DNA from 2 places in the Vibrio sp. Vf1514 genome. Region 1 is predicted to be linked to the other one. Evidence: predicted binding sites of a transcription regulator. Region 1 holds the regulator's gene; the other holds the start of a gene.
The links. Region 1 encodes PurR, which represses purine synthesis genes. Its sites were predicted from a motif close to TNANGNAAACGTTTNCNTNA; they were not measured.
Positions count from the first base shown of each region.

Region 2: ACS18Q_RS05930 (phosphoribosylaminoimidazolesuccinocarboxamide synthase) is a predicted target of PurR. The motif match lies at 1,717-1,736, and genes of this name have one in related genera.

Region 1 covers NZ_CP197267.1:1,854,757-1,859,271, reverse strand. The annotation lists gene ACS18Q_RS08570 (putative signal transducing protein) at 1-318, opposite strand, end outside; gene ACS18Q_RS08565 (TVP38/TMEM64 family protein) at 320-1,006, opposite strand; gene ACS18Q_RS08560 (TfoX/Sxy family DNA transformation protein) at 1,129-1,719, opposite strand; cyclic di-GMP riboswitch class I at 1,837-1,922, opposite strand; gene purR (HTH-type transcriptional repressor PurR) at 2,082-3,092, opposite strand; gene torD (molecular chaperone TorD) at 3,366-4,013, opposite strand; gene torR (two-component system response regulator TorR) at 4,235-4,515, shown strand, end outside.
Region 2 covers NZ_CP197267.1:1,276,529-1,281,043, reverse strand. The annotation lists gene ACS18Q_RS05945 (J domain-containing protein) at 1-403, shown strand, start outside; gene ACS18Q_RS05940 (hypothetical protein) at 570-764, shown strand; gene ACS18Q_RS05935 (hypothetical protein) at 1,179-1,574, shown strand; gene ACS18Q_RS05930 (phosphoribosylaminoimidazolesuccinocarboxamide synthase) at 1,854-2,957, shown strand; gene gabT (4-aminobutyrate--2-oxoglutarate transaminase) at 3,116-4,387, opposite strand; gene ACS18Q_RS05920 (NAD-dependent succinate-semialdehyde dehydrogenase) at 4,399-4,515, opposite strand, start outside.

The DNA of each region.
Region 1 (4,515 bases):
CGCGGGGTCGTCGATGTGGCCACATTGCCAGCAGATGGCAAACTGGCCTTCGTTGACCTCTCCGCAGTACGTGCAGCGCCAAGGCTGCGTGTCTTGCGCACTGAGTGGACGTTGATAATCCGCAATGATGGCTTGCGCTTTGGCATATTGGGCTTCATCCAGCAGCCAGATATATGGCTCGGTATCCTCACTCAGGGGCAATTCTCCCCGCAGACCAAATAATCCTTCACCCCGCACTTCACACTGAATGTGCGCCTGTTTGAGCAGTTCACACAACAGATGCGCGTCAGTGGGATTGTGAGCAATGTAAATCTTCATCTCAGGCAGCGTCATTTGTTGAGTAGCGCGTGATGCGGTTCATCACCCATTTCATGAGCAATGGAAACAACCCGAGCAACGCAAATGAGAGCAAAACGGCTGGTGAAATGATGCCAGAAAGTGAGTCGATCTGCGCTAGTTGTGTGCCAGCATTGATGTAGACCGCCGTGCCCGGCAACATGCCCAACTGACTGACCCAATAGTAGCGCGTTAGCGCAATCGGGCTTAATCCCATCAGCAGGTTGATCAGGAAAAATGGAAACACCGGGATAAGGCGCAGGGAGAGCAAATAAAAGGCGCCGTCTCGAGCCATGCCTTGATTGACGGCATGGAGTTTGTCGCCAAATCGAGTCTGTACCCACTCTTTTAACAGATAGCGGCTGCTCAGAAACGCCAGTGTGGCACCGATGGTGCTGGCAAATGAGACCAGTAACAGGCTGAGCCAGAAGCCGAATAATGCTGCGCCAAGCAAGGTCACAACGGCTGCACCGGGAATGGAGAACGCAGTGATGAAGACGTAACTGAGAAAGTAGATCAGCGCGGCAGTGACCACATGCTGATCAATATAGTCGGCCAGTAGTGCTTGCTGGGCTTTGGCATTGTCGAGTGTCAGGTATTGGCCAAACGTGGTCGCCAGCGCGACGATCACGGCGATTAAGATGAGGCCCAAAATCAGCTTTTTACTCATTGAAGATTCCCACGAGATGATGGTAATAGGTATACGTAACCAGACAGGGAAAAGCGATCTTTTCTTTCAAAGAAAAAGCACCCGCGAACGGATGCTTTTAGTGAAGTTGCTCTCAAAAAGGTTTACGACAAACGTTGTAACAACTCGTCGCGGCGAGTTTGAGGGATCACCGACCAGTGTTTCCCCTCAATTGCGCCTTCCAGTGCCCATAGCAGTTCTAAGCCGACATCTGAAGAATGTGATTGTCGAACGGCTTTGTATGCTTCTACGGCACCTTTCTCCTGCAGCGCTTCCACCGTTTCGATACCGGCTTTTTTCAGCATCCGTTCGGTCGCAAGGCGCAGGTTAGGGAGATCTTTCAAACGATCGGGTTTCGCCTGGGCTTGAGTCTCTCGCTCAGATTTTGCCACAGTGAGTGCCGATTTAGCGTCATCGAGAATACGGCCCGTGTCTGACCAGCAGTCTTCCGGCAAAGCGAAATACTTAGTCACTACGGGGAATCCGCGTTTTTTGTAAACATAAGGCTCGTAGCCTTGTTGCTTGAATTTTGCGGTTGAAGCGTCGTCGGCGCGAATGTGGAGTCTGTCATTGACCACCAATGCGAACATTGTGTCATCGACAAAAATCCCAAAGCCACCAAACATTGAACGAGATTTAACGCGTCCAAGTTGCTCAAAGAGCCGCATCGAATCTTTTAGTATTGGTTTATCCATGCTGTAAGTCTCGGTGTATTAATTAATACGCCACCAAAGTCAGGTCCGAGAAAGTAGCAAAAGAATGCAATGAGTGTGTCAGTTAGGAGTCAACTTCTTAATATATGCATTTTTGCCATCGGTAACCCCGCTACCTACCCAAAATTGGGTTTAGGCCGGAGGCTTTGCGTCCCACCTTTTCAGATGGTTTGCCCTGTGCGTGACATTTCCTTTAGAAAAGGATAATCAAAAGTTTGAATAAGCATCACATTTACTTGATGTAAATGTGATGTCATTCAAATATATGTCTCTAACTATTGCAACTGAATTCACACGTTTTTTGTATGAGTATGCAACATTAGATAGACAGATTTTCGGCAAAGTTATTGTTTTGTCAAGTCTTTTACGGTGTCGCGTTCAACAATCTCAGGGTGCATCTCGAATATACGGCGCTCGTGCTCTTTATCCTTGATGCGTTCCAGCAAAATTTCGAAGGCGTTTTTACCCACACGGCGTTTCGGTTGGTGGATGGTGGTCAGCGGTGGTGAGAAGTATTCGGCCAGTTCAATGTTGTCGTAACCAATCACCGACATGTCATCCGGAACGCGAATGCCACGTTGTTGTAAGCGGCTGATTAGGCCCAGTGCCATGGTGTCATTGAAACAGAATACTGCGGTCGGACGTTTGTCCATCGCGATGATTTTATCAGCTGCCAGGACAGCGGTATCACATTCAAAGTTGCCTTCCAAAATCCAGTCTTCACGCACGGGCAGATTTGCTTCTGCCATGGCACGGCGGAAACCAGCAATGCGTTCCTGACACGCAGCTTTCACGAAGTGGCCGCTTAGGCAGGCGATATCCGTATGACCTCGATCAGTCAGGTATTTCGTCGCCAGGTAACCCCCTTCTTCGGAGTTATCAATGATTTTGTCGGCTTGTGAGGTTTCTGGGCCCCAGTCCATGATCACTTTGGGAATGTCTGAGTGACTTTCCAGCATTTCCAACAGTTCTTCGGTCAGGTCAGAACACATCACTAGAATGCCGTCCACACGCTTTTCTGCCAGCATGCGGATATAGTCGCGTTGCTTTTCGTAAATGCCGCCGGTGTTACATAGAATCAAGGTGTAGCCCTGACGGTAGCAGTAGCTTTCCACTCCATCGATTACTTCAGAGAAGAAGAGGTTGGTCGATTGCGTCACGAGCATGCCGATGGTGCGAGTGGTGTTGCATTTTAAGCTGCGAGCGACCGCGCTTGGCGCGTAGTTCAGCTCTTTTACCGCTTCCATCACTTTTTCTTGTGTGGTTTCTGCAACAAAACGAGTCTTGTTGATTACGTGAGATACGGTTGTTGTTGATACGCCAGCAAGGCGTGCAACGTCTTTAATCGTAGCCATAGGTTAGTCCTGTCGATGACTGCTGAATGCGAAAAAACTTCGCGCGATCAAGTCCAGCAGCGATTAGGCGGTACACAAAGTGAAGCCTATAAGTAGTAAAAACACAAAAACCGCTTTTAAACAGCGGTTTGCATCTTCAATTCATATTTTTATCGTTTGCGGTCAAGATTCTAGACTGCTACGCGTGAACTCGCAATGAAATTCATCGGATGAGATCAAATGATCATCACAAAGTTCACGGTATATTCGTCAATTTGTGAGCACGATAGCGAACTATTCGTCGGCTAAATAAGCCAAGTCGAGTTCGAGGAATGCCACCAACAGTTCGGTCACCGCGGCATAGAAACCGAATTGATCCAGTGACTGGCAGCGCGTGGCAAATTGGGGCGCCCACCGCATTAAATGGGTTTGAATGAATGCAGCTTGTTCGGCGAATGCGCGCTCCATATGCGCCTCTTTTTCCAGCTCATTACTGCGAATGATGAGGTGGCCTAAAAAGTCGAGTTCAATCGCCAAATGGTCGGCAGGCTCATTCAATGTTTCATGCGTGGTGACGCCGTGTTTTTTCAGCAGTTCAGCCATTGCTTGCGCTGGCGTGTCGTTGAGTAATCCGGTTTGGCCGATGTACACCGAGGCGTAAGGCAGCGCGGAATCTTTATCTGATTTTAAAAACAGATCGCAAAAGTCAGCGGCAAGTTCGAGGCGTGCATCCTCACGGTCCATCAATCGGTTGAGGGCATCCACCAAATGTGTGACGGCAGCGTGCAGCCCGGCGTTTTCGCCCAGCCCGCCGAGGAAGGCGCGAATTTGAGGGGAATGATATTGTTCAATCTCTTTGTCACTGAGCTCTTTACTAAATAAGCTCGACAGCCACCAATAAATTTCGGCACGCTTTTCGTTAAAGACTTTGATTTCCTGCATGGGTTGACTCCGAATACTCTCTTCCTCTAAGTCTAAACAATAATTGTGAATAGCAATAACGCAATGCGTGAAAAAATATGAACAAATAAGTCGGTAAATTAACGGTTTGTCAGGAGATTGCTTTGAATCAATAAACTCTGATGTTTTTGGTTGAGATGCTAGAATTATGACTGTTTATGAATAGAATGACGGGTATTCATAGTGGACATAAAGTGGTGTCAATGAGCTATCACATTTTAGTTGTTGAAGACGACATCGTGACCCGCAGCAAACTGGCTGGATACTTTCAAAAAGAAGGGTATCAAGTGACAGAAGCTGAGAATGGGGTGGCGATGCGTCAGGCGCTCAGTGAGCATGACATCGACCTAGTGATGTTAGACATCAACTTACCGGGTGAAGATGGATTGCTGCTGACGCGAGAACTTCGCAGTCAATCAGATATAGGAATTATTCTGGTCACTGGACGCACGGATAGCATTGATCGAATCATTGGCCTCGAAAT
Region 2 (4,515 bases), 580 kb from region 1:
GTTCATCGTTCTGGTGGTGTTGGTGATCGTCTGTTTGCTGTCGGCTTATCGCTATGTCAAACTGGCCAAACGTCGCCAATCCACGCACGAGCAGGAAGACTATGCCGCCAAACTCAACGCGCAATCCGGCATCGTTAAACAACAAAAGCGCCAGTTAGAAACCCTCTATCGCGAACTGAAATCTCTGCAAAACGCGCAAGCCAATCTAAATCAGGATCATAAGTTATCACTGGCCTGTGCGATGTTTGGTTTTCATCCCAGCCAGCTTCCCGATGAACGCAGCATCAAAGTGCGATACAAACAACTGTCGAAAATCTACCATCCCGACATGAAGGGCAGCGAAGAGGAAATGAAGCGTCTGAACGGCGCCTTAAAGATTATTATTAACCATGTTAATAAATAGTTAATTCAACATTCATTATTCTGATATTAATTTCCCATGATTGCTCGCAGCCCTTATGGCGCAATCGATTACTCTCGCAAGATCCATAACAAACACTTAACTTACCCCAGTTGACTATGCGATAATTCGCCGCGAATTAAACACCTGAATCAGGTGGGGAGAAAACATGTTCACAATCGAAGGCATTTGCGACTGGTGTAAACAACCCAGCCTGCTGACTAAACACGAATATATCGACGGTAAATCACACTACTCTTGTGCTAAATGCAATGAATTTGCGCGTATGGATGTACGACAATTTAATATTGCCGAGCAAGCGTTGCGAGAGCGTCGAGCCCAGCAGGCCGCATTCAGACCTTAACCCGAGAAAAGAGCGCCAGGATGGCGCTTTTTTGATCGCCGTCCTTCCGCATATGTTCTTGTCTTCTTTTTTCGTCTCTTCTTTTATCTCTGCCGATCTCCGTCGTCAAACACGCGCAATGAAGCCTCGTCTCCGTTTTCCTTTGGATTTCTATACAGGGGTTTGCCTGTTGTACAGGTCGTTGAACAGTATTCGCGTCACCATAAAGCACCACCGCGATCACAAAACATCGCACTTAGCGAACAAAAAACACACAACCAAATTCAATAAAATAATAAATATAATCAATAGGATAAATTAAAAACTACGCATCACTGATTTGAATTCGTGCATTCCATAAGCGAATTATCACTTGATCAGTACCGCATTTGATAATACTGTATACACATACAGCATGTATGAAAGGACAGTATTATGCTTCACGCAGATTTCAAGACCACACGTTTTGTAAACCACACTTACAACACCACCCGTTACACCCCACAAGGGGCTAACACCGGCATGATGTCTCGCCTGGCTAATTTATCGCAGCAGCAACAGTGGATTCTTTACACTGCCCAGTGCCCGCGTCCTCAATACGATGAGCTCAATGCACATCACGTACAGTGCGGAAAAATTATTCATATGAAACCTTCTCAGTCTCACTCCGAAATCGAAATCGTGATGAAAGCGATTCAATCCGGCAACGCCAGTGCGATTGTGGCCTCAAGCAACATCGACATCGTCAGCCAAAAATTGCTGGCACAGTTGGCGGCTGAACATCACTGTGAAGTCTTCTTCCTCTCCGGCATGCCGACCGCTTTCCATTAATTGTGCTTTCCATTAAGGATGATTATTACTGTCTTTTCCCTCCGTTTCGGCGGGGGGGCTTTTCTGCCGTGCTTACGGATTCCCCCAAATCTTCACATTCCCCCGCTGTAAAATAGAGTGACCAGACAAAGCACTGAGTTATTTAAGCAAACGTTTGCTTTTTATCTGGCGACAGAAAATAGTTCTGGTATGATGCGCTCAGTATTTGATATCTCATCCCGTTTTTACGCTACGGATATCTTCTCTCAACGACGTTTGAAATAAGATAGGAATGTCTAAATGAGCCTTGCTGACCAAGTTCTTGCCGTCAATGACGACCTCCCCATCCGCACCAACCAACCTGTTCACAGCGGCAAAGTCCGCTCGGTATACTGGCTAACTGAAGACGACAGCCGTCGCCTGATCAAAGAAAAAGGCTACAACGTTGCCGAAGATGCGCCACTGGCCATCATGGTGATCAGTGACCGAATTTCTGCTTTTGACTGTATCTGGCACGCCGAAGGCGGCGTCAACGGGGTTCCGGGCAAAGGTGCGGCACTGAACGCGATTTCAAACCACTGGTTTAAGCTATTTCAAGAAAATGGCCTAGCCGATAGCCATATTCTGGACATCCCTCACCCGTTTGTGTGGATCGTACAAAAAGCCAAACCAATCAAGATTGAAGCGATTTGCCGCCAGTACATCACCGGTTCGATGTGGCGAGCGTACTCAAAAGGCGAACGCGAATTCTGTGGTATTGCGCTGCCAGAAGGTCTGGAAAAAGATAAAGCGCTGCCAGAGCTGCTGATGACGCCATCAACCAAAGGCATTCTGAAAGGCATTCCCGGCGTACCGGAAGCGGATGACGTCAACATCACACGTCAGAACATTGAAGATAACTTTGCAGCATTCAACTTCAGCAAAGCGTCAGACATCGCGCTGTACGAAAAACTGCTGAAAGAAGGCTTTGGCGTGATCAGCGATGCGCTGAAAGCGATTGGTCAGATTTTCGTCGACACCAAGTTTGAATTTGGCTACGTGACCGATGCCAATGGCGTTGAAAAACTGATCTATATGGATGAAGTGGGCACGCCTGACTCATCTCGTATTTGGGATGCGCAGGAATACCAAGCAGGTAAGATTGTCGAAAACTCAAAAGAAGGGTTCCGTCAGTTCCTGCTGAACTACTTCCCAGATCCAGACATTCTGCTCAACAAAGAGCGCATGCCTGAGCGTGAAGCACTCGCACGTGATAACGCGTTGCCTCTAGAATCACTGATGGACATCTCTCGCACTTACCTGGGTATTGCCGAGAAAATCGTCGGCCATCCGATTGAGCTGAGCACGAATCCAAAACAGGAAATCATCGACGTACTGGCAAAAGAGTACGGTTTGATCGATTAAGTGTTTCATCCCGCATGAAATAGAAAAACGGTCCCGCTGATTCAGCCGGACCGTTTTTGTTGGTGTCGAGGCCAAGCGAGCGCGATGGAAACCCACCCATCGCGTTCTTCTGATCATCAGGCCATATCTGCGAACAGCCTCAATGAAATCAACATCGGTTAGATGAGCGTGCTCAGCGCTTGCTTGACTTTGTCTAGGCCTTCACGCAGGACGTCTGCCTCAATCGTCAGTGGTGGCAGGAAGCGAATCACGTTGCCTTTCACGCCACACGAAAGCAGGATGACACCCTGATCGCGCGCCGCAGCCACCAACGATTTCGTCAGTTCGGCCATCGGTTTGCCATCGTTCGGGTCAATAAACTCCATCGCGATCATTGCGCCCAAATTGCGCACATCCCCGATTTGGGGCCAGCGTTGCTGCCACGATTTCAGTTCAGTTGTCATCACTTCACCGATATCCAGCGCTTTTTCACACAAACGCTCTTCTTCGATGATCTTGAGCACTTCCAGACCCGCCACACAGCCCAGCGGAGAACCCGCATAGGTGCCGCCCAAGCCACCCGGCGCTGCCGAATCCATCACTTGTGCTTTCCCCACCACGGCTGAAATCGGGAAACCGCCTGCAATGCCTTTGGCCATGGTCATCAGATCCGGCTCAACGCCCAGATATTCGGTGGCAAACAGTTTACCGGTGCGCGCAAAACCCGTCTGAATTTCGTCGGCGATCAGCATGATACCGTGACGATTACACAGCTCACGCAGTGCATGAGCAAACGCTGGGGGAGCGGCGTAGAAGCCGCCCTCTCCCTGCACAGGTTCAAAGATGATTGCGGCCACACGTGAGGGCTCGATATCACACGCGAACAGATCATCCAGCGCCTGTAAACTTTGCTCAATAGAAATACCGTGCACATCATTTGGGTACGGCACGTGGAAAATTTCGCCCGGGAACGGACCAAAGCTGCTCTTGTAGGGCGCCACTTTACCCGTCAGTCCCATGGTCATGTTGGTGCGGCCATGGAAGCCGCCTTTAAATGCAATCACGCCCGGTCGGCCAGTATGGGCACGCGCGATTTTCACGGCGTTTTCCACCGCTTCAGCGCCAGTGGTCAGAAAGATCGCTTTCTTCTCTGAAGGGCCCGGCGCGCGGCGGGTCAGCGCCTCAGCCAGCTCGATGAATGACGCGTACGGCGTCACCATCGAACAGGTGTGGGAGAAACGCTGCAATTGCGCGGTCACGGCAGCCACAATGCGCGGGTGCGAGTGGCCGGTGTTGTTGACCGCAATCCCCGCAGCGAAATCGATGTAACGATTGCCTTCGATGTCCCACAACTGCGCGTTATTTGCTTTTTCCACGTAAATCGGACTCAGGTTCGCCATACCATTGGCGATCACCTGCTGCTTTCTTTCCTGCCATTGAGAGTTATTCATCGCTATGTTCCTTATCCTTTGAGTCCGCCAAAGCAGAGGTATTTGATGTCCAGATATTCATCGATGCCTTGTTTGGCACCTTCCCGGCCGATGCCGGATTGTTTGACGCCGCCAAATGGAGCGACTTC